2 regions of the Blautia sp. aa_0143 genome follow, and region 1 is predicted to be linked to the other one. Evidence: predicted binding sites of a transcription regulator. Region 1 holds the regulator's gene; the other holds the start of a gene.
What was found. The regulator HrcA, encoded in region 1, represses chaperone genes, less so after heat shock. The targets are predictions, from matches to a motif close to TGTTAGCACTCNNNNNNNNNGAGTGCTAACA.
Positions count from the first base shown of each region.

Region 2: the regulator HrcA is predicted to act here: its motif matches at 8,557-8,587, upstream of EAI83_RS08935 (Hsp20/alpha crystallin family protein).

Region 1 covers NZ_RCXU01000019.1:7,449-18,264, reverse strand. Annotated here, with positions in the region: gene thiI (tRNA uracil 4-sulfurtransferase ThiI) at 57-1,238, opposite strand; gene EAI83_RS10730 (cysteine desulfurase family protein) at 1,263-2,417, opposite strand; gene EAI83_RS10725 (16S rRNA (uracil(1498)-N(3))-methyltransferase) at 2,421-3,164, opposite strand; gene prmA (50S ribosomal protein L11 methyltransferase) at 3,169-4,122, opposite strand; gene dnaJ (molecular chaperone DnaJ) at 4,281-5,471, opposite strand; gene dnaK (molecular chaperone DnaK) at 5,493-7,385, opposite strand; gene grpE (nucleotide exchange factor GrpE) at 7,439-8,074, opposite strand; gene hrcA (heat-inducible transcriptional repressor HrcA) at 8,093-9,136, opposite strand; gene EAI83_RS10695 (ABC transporter substrate-binding protein) at 9,313-10,566, opposite strand; gene EAI83_RS10690 (glycoside hydrolase family 172 protein) at 10,582-10,816, opposite strand, start outside.
Region 2 covers NZ_RCXU01000014.1:84,343-95,158, reverse strand. Annotated here, with positions in the region: gene mfd (transcription-repair coupling factor) at 1-1,457, shown strand, start outside; gene EAI83_RS08955 (FKBP-type peptidylprolyl isomerase) at 1,671-2,894, shown strand; gene EAI83_RS08950 (HAD family hydrolase) at 3,001-3,798, opposite strand; gene EAI83_RS08945 (DUF4317 domain-containing protein) at 3,809-5,023, opposite strand; gene EAI83_RS17235 (hypothetical protein) at 5,843-6,844, shown strand; gene EAI83_RS08940 (hypothetical protein) at 6,914-7,558, opposite strand; gene EAI83_RS08935 (Hsp20/alpha crystallin family protein) at 7,927-8,379, opposite strand; gene EAI83_RS08930 (glycoside hydrolase family 36 protein) at 8,896-10,527, shown strand; gene EAI83_RS08925 (AraC family transcriptional regulator) at 10,543-10,816, opposite strand, start outside.

The sequences.
Region 1 (10,816 bases):
TCCAGGGAACCTCTGCAGCGAGGTTCCCTGTTTGTTTTTTCTTATCTAAAAACGGATCACTGAATTTCAATGATCTCTGTGGTATTCAGAGCCGTTTCCATAAGCTCATCGATCTTCTCAGAAAGCTTCTGCTCAGAACGGCGGATCACCTTAAGATTCGGCTTTGTTACAGGATGTTTCGCTACAAAGATGGTACAGCAATCCTCAAACGGCTGAATAGAAGTCTCAAAGGTATCGATCTTTCTGGAAATACGGACGATCTCCTCTTTATCAAAGCCGATCACCGGACGATATACCGGAAGTGTGCAGACCTCATTTGTAGAAGCAAGGCTCTGTAAGGTCTGGCTTGCAACCTGTCCGATGCTCTCACCTGTGATAAGTCCGAGACAACGGTCTTTTTTAGCGAAATGCTCGGCAATACGCATCATATATCTTCTCATGATAATAGTAAGCTCATCATGAGGACACTGATCATAAATATAAAGCTGTATATCTGTAAAGTTAACTACATGGAGACGGATCGGTCCGCTGTATTTGGCTACCAGGCGGGCAAGATCCACTACCTTCTGTTTTGCGCGCTCACTGGTGTAGGGCGGTGCATGGAAATATACCGCATCGATCTTGACACCACGTTTTGCGATCATATAGCCGGCAACCGGACTGTCGATCCCACCGGAAAGAAGAAGCATGGCTTTTCCGTTTGTTCCGATGGGCATTCCGCCTGCGCCCGGAATGGTCTGGGAATATACGTAAATCTTGTCACGGATCTCAACAGAAAGATCCAGCTCCGGATGATGAACATCTACACTTGCCTCCGGGAACGCATCCAGGATACGTCCGCCAAGCTCAGCGCTGACTTCCATGGAGCTGATCGGATAGGATTTCTTTGCGCGGCGTGTCCAGACCTTGAAGCTTCCGTTAAAGTCCGGATGCCACTGCTTCATATAACCCACAACATCTTCGGCAAGCTTCTCAAAGCCCTGTTCTTCATAGATCATAACCGGGCAGATGCCTACAATACCGAATACATGCTGCAGCGCATCTACAGCCTCATCGTAATCATAATTCTCCGGGCAGAATACATAAACTCTTCCCTGCTCTTTTTTTACTTCAAAATCTCCCTCGATCTTGGAGAGTGCGATCTCCATCTGATGTACGAGAGCATCTTCAAAACGATAGCGGTTTTTTCCCTTAAGGGCAATTTCCGCATATTTGATCAGAAATGCATGTACTAACATAAAAATCCCTTTCTTCTGTATTCTCTATCGACGTGCATACCTGCGCAGCATCGGAATTGTTTTTCCCAGTGCTTCCAGGCAGTAATCTACCTCTTCAAAGGTATTTTCCTCACAGAAGCTGATGCGGACGGTACTTTCCACATCGGCTCTGCTCAAGCCTATAGCTGTCAGTGTTGCACTTGGTTTTCTCTTATGACTGGAGCATGCACTTCCTGCGGAAATATATACTCCGAATTCTTCCAGCGTATGGAGCAGGACTTCGCTTCGGACTCCATGAAAAGTCACGCTCATGATGTGCGGTGCCCCTTCTCTTAAAGGCATTCCGTTGATGGTGATGTCTCCAAGCTTTGAAAGTCCCTCTGCCATCCGTTCTTTCAGGTCATAAAGGTGCTGTATTTTTTTATCAAAATCCGTATATACCATCTCTGCAGCAACGCCAAGGCCTGCGATTCCCGGTACATTGTCCGTTCCGGAACGCATGCCGTTCTGCTGTCCGCCTCCAAGGATCTGTGGCTGTACTCTTACTTTTTCGTTGATGTAGAGGAAGCCCACACCCTTTGGTCCGTGGATTTTATGGCTGCTTACAGATAAAAGGTCGATTCCCAGTTTTTTCGGGTAAATACGGTACTTTCCGAATGCCTGGATGGCATCTACATGAAAAAGTGCTTTCGGACTTTTTTCATGGACAAGCTTTCCGATCTCTTCTACCGGCATCACGGCTCCCACCTCATTGTTCACGTACATCACAGACACCAGAATGGTATCCGGACGAAGAGCCGCTTCCAGTGCATCCAGCTTTACAACGCCCTGATGATCCACAGGAAGAATAGTCACCTCATAGCCCTGTTCCTTCAGATAAGCAAAAGGCTGGGCCACTGCTGCATGCTCTACTGCAGTTGTAATGATATGGTTTCCCATACGCTTATTGGCTTCCACACCACCGATGATAGCAAGATTGTCCGATTCTGTTCCACCGGAGGTAAAAAGAATCTCTTTTTCATTCACTTTCAGTAATTTTGCAAGGGTCTGGGCACTTCTGCGGACATAATTCTCCGCTTCCATTCCCTTTTTATGCATGGCAGAAGGATTTCCGAAATCTTCTGTCATGGTTTTGCAGACAATATCCTTTACTTCATCGAAGCATCTCGTTGTCGCGGAATTGTCAAAATATGCTTCCATAATTTATTCATCCTCCAGTTGAAACATCAGAACAGAAAGTACTGCGAGTCCTGCGGTTTCTGTCCGTAAGATCCGGTGTCCCAGGGTGATGGGTTTCGCACCGGCTTCCATGGCATCTGCCACTTCCTGCTCTTCAAAACCACCCTCAGGGCCGATAAAGACACCGATGCTTTTTCCCGGTTCGATCGACCGGATCAGTTCTTTCGTCTCTTTCATTCCCTTTGCAAGCTCATAAGGGATCAATAGAACGTCCAGTTCTTTTGCATAGACAAGGGCTTCTTTAAAAGTCATCACGGAATGTACCTCCGGCACCAGCATACGCTTGGACTGTTTTGCCGCACTTTCTGCAATCTGCTGCCAGCGGGATACTTTTTTTTCTGCTTTTTTGTTATCCAGTTTTACCACGCAGCGCCTGGTTGAAACAGGAACTACGGAATATGCTCCAAGCTCTACTGCCTTCTGGATGATCAGCTCCATCTTATCAGCCTTCGGCAGTCCCTGAAAAAGATAAATACGGTTCTGCAGCTCATAATCCGGCTCCTGTACATAGAGGATATGAAGCAGGACTTCATCCTCCCCCGCGTTTTCGATCACACAGTGATATTCTTTTTCCTTATCGCTGATCCAGAGCTCCTCGTCTTTTTTCATGCGGAGTACATTGACAATATGATTGACATCATTTCCTGTGATATGGATCTCATGTCTGTCCCTGTCGATCTGATGAGGTTCCACAAAAAATCGCTGCATGAGATCAGTCCTTTCTTGCTGTCACAGATACCCACTCGCCCTGATGAGTCACCTCAACAAGCGTCAGTCCGGCGTCTTTTACAGCCTTCACTACGACATCCTCCTTTACATCCAGAATGCCTGATGTAATGTAGTAAGCGCCTTTTTTCATCTGTGCAACGATCACCGGAGTCAACGGTACCAGAACATCTGCCAGGATATTTGCAGTTACGATATCATATTTCTCATATCCGACCTGTTCCTGAACTTCTTTGTCATCGATGATGTTTCCGATCATCATGTCAAAGGATTTCTCCTCGATCTGGTTGGCCTCCTTGTTCTCAGATACTGCCGGAACTGCACAGGGATCAAGATCTGTACCAACCACATGACCTGCACCAAGCTTCAGTGCAACGATTCCCAGGATTCCACTTCCGGTTCCCACATCAAGGATCTCCATTCCCGGCTTCACAAATTTCTTCAGCTGACGGATCACAAGCTGTGTGGTCTCATGCATTCCTGTACCAAAGGCAGTTCCCGGATCAATGTGGAGGATCATCTTGTCCTTATCTTCTGCCTTCACTTCTTCCCAGGACGGTACGATCAGAATATCGTCTACATAGAACTGATGGAAGTACTGTTTCCAGTTATTGATCCAGTCCTTGTCCTCTGTCTGGGATTCTGTGATGGTTGCCTCTCCGATATCCACAAAGCTTCTCAGATCCTCCAGTGCAGCCTTCACATCTTTCAGGATTGCCTCGGTATCCGCATCCTCTTCCAGATAGAAGTTCAGATATGCGATCCCGTCATCTGCTGGTCCTTCCGGCATAATATCCACAAACATCTGTGCCTTATCCTCATCGGTCAGCGGCTGCTTGTCCTGGATCTCCACACCTTCAATTCCCACCTCGGCAAGTGTACAGATCACAATATCCTCTGCCTCTGTTTTTGTCTTAAGTGTAAAACGGTTCCATTTCATATTTTATATCTCCTTATGCTGTATACACATTTACGGATTTTCATTCCAGTCTGTCGCCTGTTTTCTATTGTCCCGAAAACAGGCACTTCTTTTAATATACACGAATACAGAAAAAAAAGAAAGAGGCATTTTGTGCCTCTTTCCTGTTTTCACTTTATTTATTCCTCAAACATTTCCTTAACTTTCTCACGGAAACCTTTTTTCTTCTTTTCGGTTTTTTCGGAAGTCTCGGATGTGCTGTCCTCTGACGGACGGTTTCCACATGCCGCATCAAAAGCTTCCAGAGCTTTCTTTGCTTCCTCATTGAGATTTGTCGGAGTCTGGACTACCAGTGTTACATAGTGGTCACCACGAACGTTCTTGTTGCGTAATGACGGAACACCTTTGCCCTTCAGGCGGATTCTTGTATCCGTCTGTGTTCCCGGTTTCACCTCATAGGAAACCTCACCGTCTACCGTATTGATACGCATCTCACCGCCAAGTGCAGCCTGTGCAAATGTGATCGGAGCTGTTGAAAAGATATTCATATCCTGTCTCTGGAAGATCGGATGACGGGCTACATTTACCTCCACCAGCAGATCTCCTCTCGGACCGCCGTTGGTTCCCGGCTCACCTTTTTCACGGATACGGATGCACTGACCATTGTCGATACCGGCCGGTACAGATACCTGGATCTTCTTTCTGGAAGAAGTATATCCGGTTCCACGGCAGGCACTGCATTTATCCTTGATCACCTTACCGGTTCCATTACAGTCCGGACAGGTCTGAACATTACGTACCATACCAAACATGGACTGCTGAGTGTAAACGATCTGACCCTGGCCTTTACATTTCGGACATGTGACCGGTGATGTTCCAGGTTTCGCTCCGGTTCCGTGACATGTGGTACACTCATCCTTCAGAACGATCTCCAACTCTTTCTCGCACCCGAAAACCGCTTCCTCAAAAGTAATGTTCACACGTGCACGAAGATTGGAGCCCTTCATCGGTCCGTTGTTGGCCCGTCTGGTTCTGCCTCCGCCGCCGAAAAGGTCTCCGAAGATATCTCCGAAGATGTCTCCCATATCTGCGCCGTTGAAGTCAAATCCGCCAAAGCCGCCGGCTCCGCCTCCACCGCCATTTTCAAATGCCGCATGACCAAACTGATCATACTGTCTTCTCTTGTCGGCATCACTTAAAACGGAGTAAGCCTCTGTCGCCTCTTTGAATTTCGCTTCAGCCTCTTTATCACCCGGATTTACATCCGGGTGATATTTCTTGGCCAGCTTACGATATGCTTTTTTTAATGTTGCGTCATCGGCGTTTTTATCCACACCTAAGACTTCATAATAATCTCTTTTATCAGCCATTGTAATTATTTCCTACTTGTCTTAGACTTCCTTGTAATCAGCATCTACAACATCATCGCCGTATCCTGCTTCATTTCCGCCCTGGGCACCAGCGTTTCCGCCCATGTTGCCCATATCCGGTCCAGGACCAGCCTGACCCTGAGCCCCCTGAGTCTGCTCATACATCTTGGAAAACAGCTTCTGAGCGCTCTCCATCATCTTCTCCTGTGCAGCTTTGATGTCTGCAACCTGAGAATCAGTAAGCTCCTGTGCATTTGCTGTCTGTGCAAGAAGATCCTTCAGTGCATTGAGGTCTGCCTCAACACTTGCTTTATCGTTTGCATCAAGCTTGTCGCCTGCTTCCTTCAGTGCATTCTCAACCTGGAATACCATGGAGTCTGCATTATTTCTTGTGTCGATCGCCTCTTTACGTTTCTTATCCTGAGCCTCGAACTCCGCTGCTTCTTTGACAGCTTTGTCGATATCGGAATCGGACATGTTAGAACCAGCTGTGATCGTGATGTGCTGCTCCTTACCTGTTCCAAGATCCTTAGCGGATACGTTAACGATACCGTTGGCATCGATGTCAAATGTTACCTCGATCTGCGGAACACCACGACGTGCTGGCGGGATTCCATCCAGACGGAACTGGCCGAGGGATTTGTTGTCTTTTGCGAACTGACGCTCACCCTGTACAACGTTGATATCTACAGCTGTCTGGTTGTCTGCTGCTGTGGAGAAGATCTGGCTCTTCTTTGTAGGAATTGTAGTATTTCTCTCGATCAGACGAGTTGCGATACCACCCATTGTCTCAATGGACAGAGACAGCGGAGTAACATCCAGAAGAAGGATATCACCGGCACCTGCATCACCTGCAAGTTTACCACCCTGTACAGAAGCACCAAGTGCAACACACTCATCCGGATTCAGGTTCTTGCTCGGCTCTTTGCCTGTTAACTGTCTTACCTTATCCTGTACTGCCGGGATACGGGAAGAACCACCAACCAGAAGTACCTGGCCAAGCTCGGAAGCTGTGATACCTGCATCAGACAGTGCACGACGAACCGGCTCAGCAGTCATCTCTACAAGGTCATGTGTCAGCTCATCAAATTTAGCTCTTGTAAGGTTCATATCGAAATGCTTCGGTCCCTCAGCTGTAGCTGTGATGAACGGAAGGTTGATGTTTGTTGTTGTTGCGGAAGAAAGCTCTTTCTTAGCTTTCTCAGCTGCCTCTTTCAGTCTCTGAAGAGCCATCTTGTCGTTGCTTAAGTCTACGCCCTCTGTTCTCTTGAACTCAGCAAGCATGTAATCTGTAACTTTCTTATCAAAGTCATCTCCACCAAGACGGTTATTACCAGCTGTGGAAAGAACCTCGATAACGCCATCACCGATCTCAATCACGGATACATCGAATGTACCACCACCAAGGTCGTATACCATGATCTTCTGCTCTTTCTCATTGTCAAGGCCATATGCAAGAGCTGCTGCTGTAGGCTCGTTGATGATACGTTTTACATCAAGACCTGCGATCTTACCTGCATCTTTGGTAGCCTGACGCTGAGCATCGTTGAAGTAAGCCGGAACTGTGATAACTGCCTCTGTTACTTTCTCACCAAGATATGCCTCTGCATCCTTTTTCAGTTTCTGAAGGATCATTGCGGAGATCTCCTGTGGAGAATATTTCTTGTCATCGATGGTTACACGGTAATCGGTACCCATCTCTCTTTTGATAGAGGAGATCGTTCTGTCTGCATTTGTAACTGCCTGACGTTTTGCAGGCTCACCTACCAGACGCTCTCCTGTTTTTGTGAATGCTACAACGGATGGTGTTGTTCTTGCGCCTTCTGTATTTGCGATAACTGTCGGCTGTCCACCTTCCATTACGGCTACACAGCTGTTTGTTGTACCTAAGTCAATACCAATAATCTTTCCCATGATTTTTTCCTCCTGTTTTAGTCTGTATCTGTTAAAATAAAGTTTGTTGTCAGTTAGTTCGCAACCTTCACCATACTGTGGCGTACTACGAAATCCTTGTAAGTGTAACCCTTCTGGAATTCTTCCACCACGATGTTCTCTCCAACCTCTTCATCCTCCACATGCATCACTGCATTATGGAAATCCGGGTTGAATTCCTTTCCCACTGCTTCGATCGGCTTCACACCAAGCTCATCCAGTGTTGTGGTAAGCTGCTTGTAGATCATTTTCATTCCATCTGCAAAAGCATCGCCTTCCTGTGCCTGTGCAAGACCTCTTTCGAAGTTATCCACAACCGGCAGGATCTTTTCAACGATTTCTTTTGCTCCGATGATGTACATGCTGGATTTTTCTTTTTCCGTTCTTTTACGGAAATTATCAAATTCAGCCATGGTACGCTTCAGGCGATCGGTAAGTTCCTCCACCTTCTGCTCAGATTTATCTTTTTTCTTCTTTCCGAAGAAGGAAGTTTTTGATTTTTCTTCTTTTTTATCCTCTGAGGCAGCTTCTTCGCCTGGAGTATTATTTTCTTCCTCCGGCAGATCTTCTCCCTCCGGTGTCAGGTTTTCTTCTTCCTGATCTCCGTCAGTTACGGGGATTTCCTTCTCCGCTTCCTGCTCTTCGGATGTTTTCTTTGTTTCCTCCGACACTTTTTTTCTACCGCCTTTCTAAGTTTTCTTCTTTTTCAAAACGTCATCCAGATGATTCTTCAGTTCCTTCAGACTGTCCACTACATTCTCATAATCCATTCGTTTGGGACCGATGATCCCGATGGTTCCGTACATTCCGTCTCCCAGTTCATATCTGGCAGTTACAATGCTGCAGTCCTTCATGGTCTGGATTGGCATCTCATCACCGATGTAAACCTGAATTCCTGTATTCTCTCCATCTGACATCTGTTCTTTTACAAGATCGGCAAGTTCATGCTTCTCCTCAAATGCGGAGATCAGCTCCGTTGCCTTCTCTTTATCGGCAAGCTCCGGATACTTGAAAATGTTAGTTGCACCTGAAGTATAGATCTCCATATCTTCCTCTTCCACATGAATGGTGGCTGCCACTGCATCCAGAACCGTTGCCACCACACCGCTGTGGCTGCCTGCCTGTTCCTTCAGTCTGGCGATCATCCCAAGGTTGATATCCTGGATTGGAATCCCATTGAGATTGGTGTTAAGAAGAAGATTCAGTTTCAGGATCGTCTGGTCGTCCATTTCCTCATCCAGATTGATGATCTGGTTCCGGACTGTGTTGTTGTCACTGACAACCACTGCCACAAGCTGAAGCTCGCTCATCCTCGACAGCTGGATGAACTTGACCTTGTTGCCGCTGTACTGCGGAACGGAAACCATGGTAGCATAGTTGGTATTGGAAGCAAGAACCTTCGCAACCTTCTTAAGCACCTTATCCATCTTATCTGTCTTCTCAATGATCAGATCTCGCAGCTCTGCGACCTCCGCTTCCTTCTCCTTCATCAACTCATTGACGTAAAGTCTGTAGCCCTTATCTGAAGGAATCCTTCCTGCTGAGGTATGAGGCTGGACGATATAGCCCATATCTGTCAGGTCTGACATTTCATTTCGGATCGTTGCGGAACTGACATTGAGATCCGCATACTTGGAAATGGTCCTGGAACCAACCGGTTCTCCGGTTTCCATATAGGTCTTGATGATTGCTTTTAAGATTTTTTGCTTGCGCTCATTCAACACCTCTTCCATGAATCCATCTCCTTTCCTTTTTATTCTTTCCTGACGGATGTTGATTCTTTTTTTACATCTGTTAGCACTCATTTTAGTGGAGTGCTAACATCTACAGTCTTTAAGATATCACCATGTAAAATATTTGTCAATATGTTTTGAAAAAAAGTTCTTATTTTTTCAAAACAAAAAAAGCATCAGTACGATGCTTTTTTGTAATACTGGTCTATGCAGTTCTGTGCCCCGGCAAAAAATTCCGCTTCTGTTTTCTGTCCCAGCATATATTTCTGAAATTCCGTTCCCATGGACGAAACGGCTTCTATGGAATCGGCACACAGTGGTCTTGCTTTCAGCTTATAATCTTTCAGATATTGCCGGATCATTTCAATGCCATCCAGATCAAAATTCTTATCCTCGATCACATCCAGTCTTGCCGGACACATTTTTGTCAGCTGTCCGTAATTTTTACTGGCCTCATATCCGGACACATACTGAAGGAACTTCAGAGCTGCTTCTTTATGATCAGAATTTTTATTCAGTACATACTGCCAGGTTGCGATATTGGTCACCTTCTCGTCAAATTCCGGAAATGGTGCCATATGGATCTTATCTTTTCCATACACGCCTGCATTCTGAAAAGTACTCAACACACCGGTATACATAAACATACATCCATACTGGCCGTTTATAAATTTTTCATTCAGCTGGTCATGCTGGTCGATCAGATTCTCCTCTGATATCATCCCTGTATCCAGCATTCGCTTCATATATTCTGCCGCTTCTCTTGTTTTCGGATCCGTCCAGTCTGTATAATCTCCTCCGAAAAAATCGACATACTCGCTGATACTATTATATATGTAAGAAATCTCCCATGCATCCCCATATGCATATTTTCCCGTATTCTGAAGCTTTTTCTGAAGGATCTCAAGATCACTGAGACAGGAGAGTCTGTCCAGACCAGCCTGATCCAGCAATTCCTGGTTCACCCAGAATGCCATGATATCCATCCTGAACGGTACCGAAAAAATATGTCCGTCTGACATGCATATTTCTTTCAGGTATTCCTGCAGAAAATTCGCCGCTGTCTCCTCTGTCATAACCGTATCTTCCAACGGAAGAAGAAATCCCTTATGTTTAAATTCGGATATCATCTCATCATTTACTGTGATCAGATCAACAGAATCATCTCCTGATGTCAGAAGAGTTGCTATTTTGGCCTGGCGATTGTCCGCATTGGCCGGACATTTTTCAATATGGATCTTTATTCCAAGATCTTTTTCCGCCTGGCTGATAAAAGAATCAAAGCCTTCTGTGCCTGCATCCACATGAAGGATCGTCAGTTCCTGTCTGTTCTCCGGCACAATATCAGATGCAGCCTCCTTCTTCTGGACTCCACATCCTGTCACTGCCAGAGCCAGGGCAAATACCCCGCAAAATACCTGTTTTTTCAATCTCTACCACCCTTTTTATCTGGGCCATCTATCCTCTTTTGACATCAACGGCTGGAACGGTGCATGAGGAAGTGTCTGATACCAGTACGCTACACTTGCCACATCATCCTGTCGTTCAAACAGGCCACGGTATCCGACGCCTATCTGCTGAATCGTAACGCGAAGATCCTCTTCAAAGCAGATTGGATCCTGTAAATGCCATCTGTAAAAGCCTCTCATTGGCGGGCAGTCATCATTATGATAAAAATTG
Region 2 (10,816 bases), on a different contig from region 1:
CCATTCTTGCCCAGCAGCATTACAATACCTTTGTACAGCGTATGAAAGAATTTCCGGTGAAGGTGGAGCTTCTCTGCCGTTTCCGGACATCTGCCCAGCAGAAAAAGACCATCGAAGGGATCAAAAAGGGGCAGGTAGATATTGTGATCGGCACCCACAGAGTTCTTTCAAAAGATGTGGAATTTAAAAATCTTGGACTTCTGATCATTGATGAGGAGCAGCGCTTTGGTGTTACTCACAAGGAGAAGATCAAGCAGATGAAAAAAGATGTGGATGTACTGACGCTGACGGCAACGCCGATTCCGAGAACTCTTCATATGAGTCTCATCGGTATCCGTGATATGAGCGTTCTGGAAGAGCCGCCGATGGATCGTGTGCCGATCCAGACATACGTTATGGAGTACGATGAGGAGACTGTTCGGGAAGCCATCCGCAGGGAGCTTCGCCGGGGGGGACAGGTGTATTACGTATATAATCGAGTCAATGACATTGCCGAAGTAGCCCTTCGGATATCCAGACTTGTGCCGGAGGCCAGAGTGGATTTTGCACATGGACAGATGAGTCAGAGGGAACTGGAGCAGGTAATGTATGATTTTATCAATGGAGATGTGGATGTACTGGTTTCCACCACTATTATTGAGACAGGACTGGATATTTCCAACGTAAACACTATGATCATCCATGATTCGGACAGATATGGCCTTTCCCAGCTTTATCAGCTCCGTGGGCGTGTAGGACGTTCCAACAGGACTGCTTATGCATTCCTGATGTATACCAAAAACAAGATGCTCCAGGAGACCGCGGAGAAACGGCTCAGCGCCATGCGGGAGTATTCAGACCTTGGAAGCGGTTTTAAGATAGCTATGAAGGATCTGGAGCTTCGTGGAGCAGGAAATCTTCTCGGTGCTCAGCAGCACGGGCATATGAACGCAGTTGGTTATGACCTTTACTGCAAGATGCTCAGTGAGGCTGTCAAGGAGGCAAAGGGAATCCGGACTATGGATGATTTTGAGACGACCATTGATCTCAATATTGATGCATTTATCCCGGATTCCTATATCGGCAACGAGTTCCAGAAGCTGGATATTTATAAGCGTATTGCCGGTATTGAAAGCCAGCAGGAATATGACGATATGCTGGAGGAGCTGATCGACCGTTTTGGCGAGCCGACAAAAGCTGTGCTGAATCTTCTTGCCATTGCAAGACTGAAGGCTCTTGCCCATCAGGGATATGTGACGGAGATCAAGCAGCTTGGAAAAGATGTCCGGATCACGCTCTATGAAAAGGCCAAGCTGGATCCCGCAGGTATCCCGGCTATTATGGCGCAGTACCGGAGAGGTTTGCAGTTTAAGGCTGATCATGAGCCGAAATTTATCCTGACACCACAGGGAAGGCTGATCGAAGAGCTGATGAAGTTTGCGGGGGAGCTGGCAAAACTGGCAGAGCCGCTGGAGTAAAGGGAAGAATCAGCTAAGCTTAGGGTTATCCACGGGAAAAAACATCCGGTTTGTGGATACCGGATATTTTCCCGGAAAGACTTGTGGATAATTTGTGAAATGTCGTGTAAGTTCGTGAAATTCCTTGCTCTTAAAGGTGAAAACGTTTATAATCAAGTATTATGGAATAAGAGCCGGACCGTGATTCTTATGGACGGATAGATGGAGGATGAAATGAGAAATTCAGTAAAGAAAGCGGCAGTTACTGCTCTTGTCTGCGTTACAGCGGCAGGAATGATGGCAGGCTGCGGAAATAAAAAACTCGATGGTACAAAGATCGCAGTGACAGTCAATAAGCAGGAAATCCCGTTTGGCGTTGTAAGTTTGGCAGCACGTATGCAGCAGGCACAGGCTGAGGCAATGTACAAGATGTATCTTGGCGGTGGAAGCGATATGTCTATCTGGAGTACCAAAATGGATGATGATTCCGATGAGACTTACGGTGAAAATGCGGTAACAACTTCTGTTGAAACTGTTGAAAAGATGTGTCTGGAGAAAGAACACGCTTCCGAGTATGATGTTGAAATCACAGATGATGAGCAGAAGGCTCTTGAGGAAGCTGCCAAGAACTTTATGGCTGCCAATTCCGATGAGACAATTGCAGAGCTTGCGGTTGATGAAGATATGGTGAAGACTTTCCTCGAGCTTGAAACATACGATGTGAAGATGAAGGATGCCATTGAAGCCAAAGCGGACGTGAAACTGGATGAGAAAGAATATCAGCAGATGTCCTTCAGCTATGCAAGTGCAAAGGTCAGCGGAGATGATCTTTCCGATGATGATATCAAGAAGAATAAAGAGAATCTTCAGAAGTTTTATGACAAGGTTAAAGAGGATCCGGCTGCAGATTTCAATACTCTTGGAGATGAGATCTCCGAGGATATGACCGCAACAACCGGAACATGCCCTACCTATGAGGAAGGTGATGACAGTGCTGCCAACGGAACTACTTATCCGGATGAGGTTCGTACCGCTTTAAGAAAGCTGGACGAGGGTGCACTGAACGAGGAGATCATAAAGACAGATTCCGTATGGTATGTTGTGAGACTGGATTCCAAGAATGATAAAACTGCAACGGAGAGTAAGAAAGAGTCTCTGACAAACACCAAGAAGGATGATTTCTATAATGATACAACAGATGGCTGGAAGAAGAAAGCTGATATCAAAGAAGAGAAAAAACTGATCAAGAAGATCAAGATCACAGATAATCACAGCTTTACGATCCAGACTCCAACTCCGACACCGGACCCGGATGTAACTGAGACACCGACAGCAGATTCTGCAGAGGCTGAGGCAACCGAGACACCGGAGACAGAGGGAGATTCTGCAAAGGCTGATGAGGAGACTGCAGATAGTACAGAATCTGAGGCAGCTGCTACACCGGAAGCTGAGAAATAAGATACAATGTTTACAATGGAATGATAAGAGAAAAGACAACGAGCCGTGTACGGATTTATCGTACACGGCTCGTTTTTTGTAATGCTCATGCCTGCTTTATGGATCGTCAGATTAGATCGAGATGCTCCAGTGCGTGAAGAATCCCGTCCCTGTCTACTGCGCTTGTCTGGTATGTGCAGTGTTTTTCGATGCCTCCGTAAGAATTTCCCATAGCAACGCCGACTCCGGCAGCTTTCAGCATGGGAAGGTCGTTGGGACTGTCTCCGAATGCATAGCAGTTTTCCCTGGGGATGGAAAGGCGATCCAGGAGAAATTCCATGCCTGTGGCTTTGCTGGTACCCTTTTGTGTGACTTCCCAGATTCCGTCTCCGTGATCAAAATAGGTGTAATGATCATTACAGAAGCTGCGGAATTTTTCGACATCGGAATCCGGCAGCATATGTACCAGGAATTTGTCATAGGAGTAAGTGCAGGCATCCTCCCGATTGAATTTCGTGATGTCGACCATTGGAATTTCTTTTCGCATTTTGACTCCGAATTCGGACTGGGCCGGAGATGCGCCATCATACAGGATCTCAGTGTTGGATTCAAAAATTGCCTCGATCTTGCATTTGCGGAGAAGGTCTACGGTTTCCTTGCACAGAAGATTTGGGACTGTGCGGAAAAAAAGCAATTTGTTGTCCATGTAAATGTGGGTTCCACAGCCGTATATATAGCCATCGAAATGAAGCTCTGAGAGTGCAGAGGGCATCATTACTTTGGTGCGGCCGGTGTTGATGAAAAGAAGATGACCGTTTTCATGGGCTTTTGTGAGGGCGCGGCTGGTGCTCTCCGGAACCTTGAAGGGGTGAGGCGTAAGCAGTGTGCCGTCTATGTCGAAGAACAGGATTTTTTTATCGTTCATATGGTCTCCTTTAAAATGGGATTTCTTCTTCGGTGTTACTGTTATCAATGTCAGTAATATCATTAACAGGAAGCGGTTCTGCGGATGTATCTTCAACAGAGTTCAGTGTGCTGACACGGATGCCGTTGAGTTCTATTTCACTTTCCATGGGGATCACAAGGCATTTTCGGCCATCGATGATGCGGGTTTCTACCAGTTCTGCCCGGTCCGGCGCTACGTGGATCACCACGTCAGGGGTTTTGATCTCGAATTTCCGGGTGTTGGTGATGTTGGATGCTACCAGAGCTGATTTTTCTCCTGCGGCAAGCTCATACTGTTCATCGAAGTTCTGGAGCTTTTCGTCTTCTACGCCGCATTCTTCGAAGAGACGTTTGACTTCGGATTTGGTGAGGACAACAGGTTCCGGTTCGTCCTTCTGGGATTCGATGAGATCGTTGAGCTTTTCATGGATCTCAAGGACTGTGTCGTAGGCACAGTCATCACCAAGGGTTTCTTCCACCAGAGCATTGAAGGAGTCACGCTGGGTTCCGGCAGATAGTGGTGTGGTGCAGCCGAAGACTTCTTCCATCATGGTGGAGCGGAGATTTTCGGCGTTTTTGGTGTAGTAGAGAAGTCCGTGGATATCGGTACTGCGGTCGTTGAACTGTGGGAAAAGGAAGCCCCAGTCAGGCATTTCTACCAGCCAGTCCCGGATACGGTCTTCAATATTGTTTGTCTCTGCATTGTAATGCAGGCCTGCTTTGGAGAGCTTGACCGGGCAGATACTGCAGAGGATGTGATCGTAGATCTCATCGGAAGCGTCGAACATTTCGGCACCGTCGGAGGATTTGCCGGGGATGTCGTAGACTGCGTGGATGAGGATGATGTAGTAGTTTTCACCGTAGTCGTAGTTTTCTATGATTCTGTCGTAGAAGGCTTCGGTGAGGGTGTCGTCGGTGAGTTTGCTTTTGCGGAGTTTCATGAGGAAGTTTTGGGTTCCGCCTTCGGTTTCCTGATCCAGAGGAAATTCCATGTTGATGAGGTTTTTTCCGATGGTGCCGGTGAGGGTTTTTCGGAAGATGTCGAAGTATTTGAAGGTTTCTTCCTCTGATAAGGATAAGAAGGCTTCTTTGAGTTCGGTTTTTTTGTTTTTTTCACCGTCTACGTAGCAGCCGCAGATGCGGGTGATGGAGCAGCGGTCAGGGGTGAATTGTTTTTTTATTTCTGCGATTTCTTTTTTGTTCATGTGTGGTTTACCTCGGTTTTTTAATTAGTTTGATTATAGCACAGGTGTTTGGTGTGGGCAAGATGACACGGACGGACGTGTGAGATTTGCAGCAGAAGTCCGGGTGCCGTCGTTTCGCCTGGTCATACTAAGCGTCTGAGGTGCCTCACGGAGCGGCCGGCCCATAACTCGCCATGTACGCTGATGCGTACCTGGCTCAGACAGATGGACCTTACCCTGCGGCTTGTGGCCGCCGGGTACCTCTCCGTGAACCACCTCAGACGCTAAGTATGGACCAAGGCTCACTCCAAAGCACCCGGACTTCTGCTGCAAACCTCACACTGTGCGGTCATGGTGGGAGGGGTAGAGTGGTCTGACGGGAGTTGGATGAGCCATCAGCGCTGCGCTGGATGGCTGGGAGGAAAGGCTGAGTTTCCATGTGGTTTGGAGGGAGGTTGTGAGCGTCGGCGCGTTGCTGGACGCTTGTAGTTTGGAAGGTTGAGATTCCATGTGGTTTGGAGGGAGGTTGTGAGCGTCGGCGCGTTGCTGGACGCCTGTAGTTTGGAAGGTTGAGATTCCATGTGGTTTGGAGGGAGGTTGTGAATGTCGGCGCGTTGCTGGACGCTGGAAGGTGGTGTCGAAATTTGGAGATGGGTTTTTGTGGTGTTGTGGTGGGATGTGTGGTATGATTTGTATATCTTATAAGATCTATCCATTTATTTGGTTTCTTTTTGCTTCAATGTCTGAAGCGTTTTTTCAAAAATATTTATAAAAACTGTATACAGGGTTTCTGAAGTGTTTGGTTGATGGTATAATTGTATATACCAGAAGGAGTATTGTTTGAGAGATAATACGATTTTTGATGATGTTTTTCGTACTATGATGGAGAAAATGACGTTTCTGGTCGTGCCTTTGATCAATGATGTTTTTCATACATCATACCCGGCTGATATGGAGATTGTGCAGCTGCGTAACGAGTATCAGCGGGTGGATGGTGAGATTATTACGGATTCGCGGCTGTTGATCGGAAACAGGATTTATCATATAGAATGCCAGAGTACGGATGACACGACAATGGCTGTACGGATGATAGAGTATGATTTTGCAACTGCTGTTGAGTTTGCCAGAAAGCAGGGACGGAGGTATCGGATGGAGTTTCCACGTTCTTGTGTGTTGTATCTGAGAAATAGTAGGAATACGCCGGATTTTCTGGAAGTGGATGTGGTTTTTCCGGATGGGGGATGTCATTTGTACAGAGTGCCTGCCATTAAAGTAGAGAATTATACAAAAGATAAGATATTTGAAAAGAGTCTTCTTATGCTGCTTCCTTTTTATATCATGCGATATGAAAAAAGAGGGCATGAGATGAGTGAGAATCCACAACTTTTTCAGGAATTACTGAATGAATATGAAGTGATCCGGAGTAAACTGGAGGTAGAGATCACTGAATCTGGAAGGTCTGAACTGTTCAGTGATCTGATTGGACTGATAACTCGGATATCTGATCATATTTTCAGAAATGAGGAGAAAGTCCGGAAAGGAATAGGTGAGATTATGGGTGGACATGTTCTGGAACTGGAATCTGAGAAAAGGGCAAGACTGATGGCGGAAGCTAAGGAACAGGCTGAAGCACTGGGGCGAGAACAGGGAATGGCTCAGGGAATGGCTCAGGGAATGGCCCAGGGAATGGCTCAGGGAATAGCTCAGGGAATGGCCCAGGGGGAAGAACGACTTAGTGTTCTGATCAACAGGCTTATACTTGATGAGCGTGGTAATGAGATTCAGAAGGTTGTTACAGATAAAGAAATGCGTGAAGCTATGTACAGAGAATATCAATTATAATAAGAAAAGATAAAGAGAATCCCCCACTGGTTTTGCTATCCATGGGGGATTCGTTGATTGATCTGAATCTTATAATACAGAATATCCGTAACTGCTGACAATAGCATCGATCTTCTGGCGGTTTTTGCACAGTGGGCAGTTGTCAGAGCGGTAGGAGTGATAGTCCGGGATGTCTCTGGCCTGAAAGATAGAGTGGACAGGGAGTGTGGCTACACTGTCTACACTGCTGTAGATGGCTGCCACGCCGCGGATCTTACCGCCATAGTACAGAACGCTTTCGATAGCTCGGTTCAATGTGGATCCGGTGGTGATGGAACCATTTAGGACGAGGATGTTTTTTCCATTGATCATTGGTTCATAGTTGTCGCGGAAGATCATCTGCCCGGTGCTGTTGAACTCAGGGGTGATGACGTAGATGGTCTGGTGTGCGTTCATGGAAAGGACGCCGGCTTTGGTCAGTTCTTCGGCGAGATAAGCACCGATCACTTCAAGTCCGTCCATGCAGACGATGGTGTCTACCGGAATGGATGCTTCGTAATTTGCTGCGAGAGCGGATGCAATACGCTGTGCTTCAGCGCATCTGGATTTCATAGTAGTGAGATCCAGGTAGTGTGTGATATGGGACTGGGATGTTACGAAGTGTCCCGGAATCATTTTAAGCTGTATGCGGTTGTCAGTGCGTGCATAAATTTTTATGATGTTGTCCTGATCCATAATAAAAACCTCCTGTCGTGATCGTGTTTTACGTGGTTGTTCAGGAGAATTATCCTGAAGGATTACGAAACAGATTTATTTAACCGAATGCGGATTGCAAATATCCGATTAGCTGTGCATATTATACCATTAATTTCAAAAAAATGAAATAATATAATGCAAAATATATAAAAAATATTCAAAAAATCAAGCGTATTTGTTAAAAAATATCCAATATCATGAAAACTTTGACAATAGGATCATTACTATAGAGTGAAAGTACTTGTGAGTACGTAGTAAATTGGAAAGAGAGTGTCATATGTATTATTGCGTATAAAAAAGAGGAGGAGAATCCCTAAGGATCCTCCCCCTGTGAGAGTGAGTCAATATCAGCCTTCAATAGATACATATTTATCAGCTTCAATCTCTTCAGCTGCTTTTTTCGGAATAGAAAGTCTCAGAACACCGTTCTCAAATTTTGCATGGACATCTTCGTTTTTTACACCATTACCAACATAGAAGCTTCTGCTTGTGCTGCCGGCATAACGTTCACGGCGGATATAATTGCCTTTCTTGTCTTCCTCGTCTTTGTCAAGACCCTTGGCAGCGGAGATGGTAAGATAACCATCCTTCAGCTGTACCTGTACTTCATCTTTCTTAAATCCTGGAAGATCTACATCCAGCTCATAGCCTTTATCTGTTTCACGTACATCAGTTTTCATGATATTTTTTGCATGTTTGCCATAAAGAGGGTTCTTTCCGCTAAAGAAATTATCTCTGAATCCAAAATCATCCATCCACTCATCAAATAAGTTTTCTCCAAATACACTCGGGAACATCATAAGTCATTTCTCCTTTCAAATTGAAAAGCCGTTCCGGTGGATCAAGAAATCCAACTGTTGCCGGTATATAGTTACCACTTCGGGTTATTCCGCAGTGGTGATCGTTTGGTTTTATTCTGAACATCTGGAAGTTCTTTTTTATCTTCTCCTTTGTTCTATATGTAATATAACACATGTTGTTAGCAAAGTCAATAGGTGAGTGCTAAAAAATTGTGAAGAATTTGTGTTCCGTAAAATGAAAAAACTAATTTCCACCTTTAGCCCTTTATGCTCTCATATTAAAAAGCGAATCGGACAAGGACTGAAAATCTTATGCAGATTGAACATTCTGCAATGTTATAATAACTTTAAAGCATAGAAAAAACCAAAAAAATCAATATAATAAGGCATATAGACAAAATGTATTAAAAAAATTTTTCGTACATTCTTCTGAGTTGAACAGACGATAGAAAGACAGTATTCATGAGTATGCAGGTAAAGCAAAATGTAAATGAAAAAGTACAGGAGGAGAGAATAATGCAGAAAAAATATGCAGATTTTAAGCTTGGGGTACCGGATTATGTAACAGTGGAAACAGAAGCGGAGAGACTTGTGTGCCAGGGAGGGCAGACGACAGTAGCTGCCGGTGCAACTACTGTGGAATTTCAGGACGCAGGTGAACATGAGGATATATTTGTCACATCCGAGGATGCAGTGAGATGTGTGAAGCTGAGATGGAACTATAAGATCCCGAAATCAGCCAGATTTCTGGGAGATGCCTGGGAACGTACCTATGGTGATGCGGAATGGCATGGAATGAGCGGAAACCGTTATCTGCCATGGTATTTTCTGGCGAAGCTTTCTGAGAAGGTTCTCTGCTTTGGCGTAAAGGTCCGTCCTTCTGCTATGTGCTGTTGGCAGGTGGATACCAAAGGAATTACTTTGTTTCTGGATGTTCGCTGCGGAAATACAGGAGTACAGCTGAAAGGAAGAAAGCTGTGTGCCGCACAGATCGTCTGCATGGAAGCAGAAGGAGCAGATACTTTTGAAACTGCACAGAAATTCTGTGAAAAAATGTGTGCAGATCCGATCTTCCCAGAGTTTCCGGTATATGGAAGCAATAACTGGTACTATGCTTACGGTGACAGCTCCGAAGAGGAGATCTTAAGTGATACCGATTATATCCTGAAACTGACCGAAGGTGTAAAAAATCCTCCGTTCATGGTCATTGATGACTGTTGGCAGGAACATCACCGCTTGGATGAATACAACGGTGGACCATGGACAAAAGGCAATGACAGATTTCCGGATATGAAAGGTCTTGCAGACAAGCTGGAGAAAAAAGGTGTCCGCCCGGGTATCTGGGTCCGTCTGCTTCTTAATGAAGATGAGAATATCCCGAATGAGTGGAGAATTTCCTATAATGACTGTCTCGATCCGTCCCACCCGGATGCACTGGAATATATCCGTAAAGATATCGAGAGGATCTGTGATTGGGGATACACGCTGATCAAGCATGATTTTTCTACCTTTGATCTCTTTGGGAAATGGGGATTTGAGGCGAATTTAAGAGACAATTCCATGGAGAAATGGCATTTTTATGATCAGACCAAAACCAGCGCAGAAATCGTAAAAATGCTTTATCAGGAGATTTATGATGCTTCCCGGAGCAACAACGCAGTGATCATCGGCTGCAATACCATCGGACATCTCGGCGCAGGCCTGATGCATCTGAACCGGACCGGTGACGATACCAGCGGACGTATCTGGGAGCGTACCAGACGAATGGGCGTAAATACGCTGGCATTCCGTCTTCCGCAGCACAATACGTTTTACCATATTGATGCAGACTGTGTCGGTATTTTCGGAATGATCCCATGGGAGAAAAATCGTCAGTGGGCAGACGTTCTTGCAAAGAGCGGTACACCACTGTTTGTATCCGCAAAACCTGGAGTTTTGAATCCGGAGGAATTTGAGGAGCTGCATCAGATCATGCTGCGTGCATCAGAACAGAAAGAGCATTTTGTTCCGATGGACTGGGAAGAAATCGACTGCCCGGAGGTATGGGGAGAAAACGGCGAAACTATCACTTATGACTGGTTTGACAACGAAGGTCCGACCATGGATGCTGCGGTGGAATACTATAATGCCAAGGTAGTTGTTCCGTAAATCAGAAAAAGTGGTTCAGCAATCCAGAAGATCCTCGGCATGATGATATTTTTCCCGGTATTCCCGTGGCGTCATGCCGGTTTCTTTTTTGAAGGCACGGGAAAAGGCAAATGGATTTTGATATCCGCAGGAGAACGCCACGCTGGAGACAGGGATATCCGTGATGGTCAGAAGCTCCCGGGCGTTGATGATCTTGGCTGAAGTCAGGAATGCTTGGGGTGTGGTTCCAAGATGTTTTTTAAAAAGTCCGTAAAGGTGGCTGCGGCTGATATGGAGATAGTCAGCAACA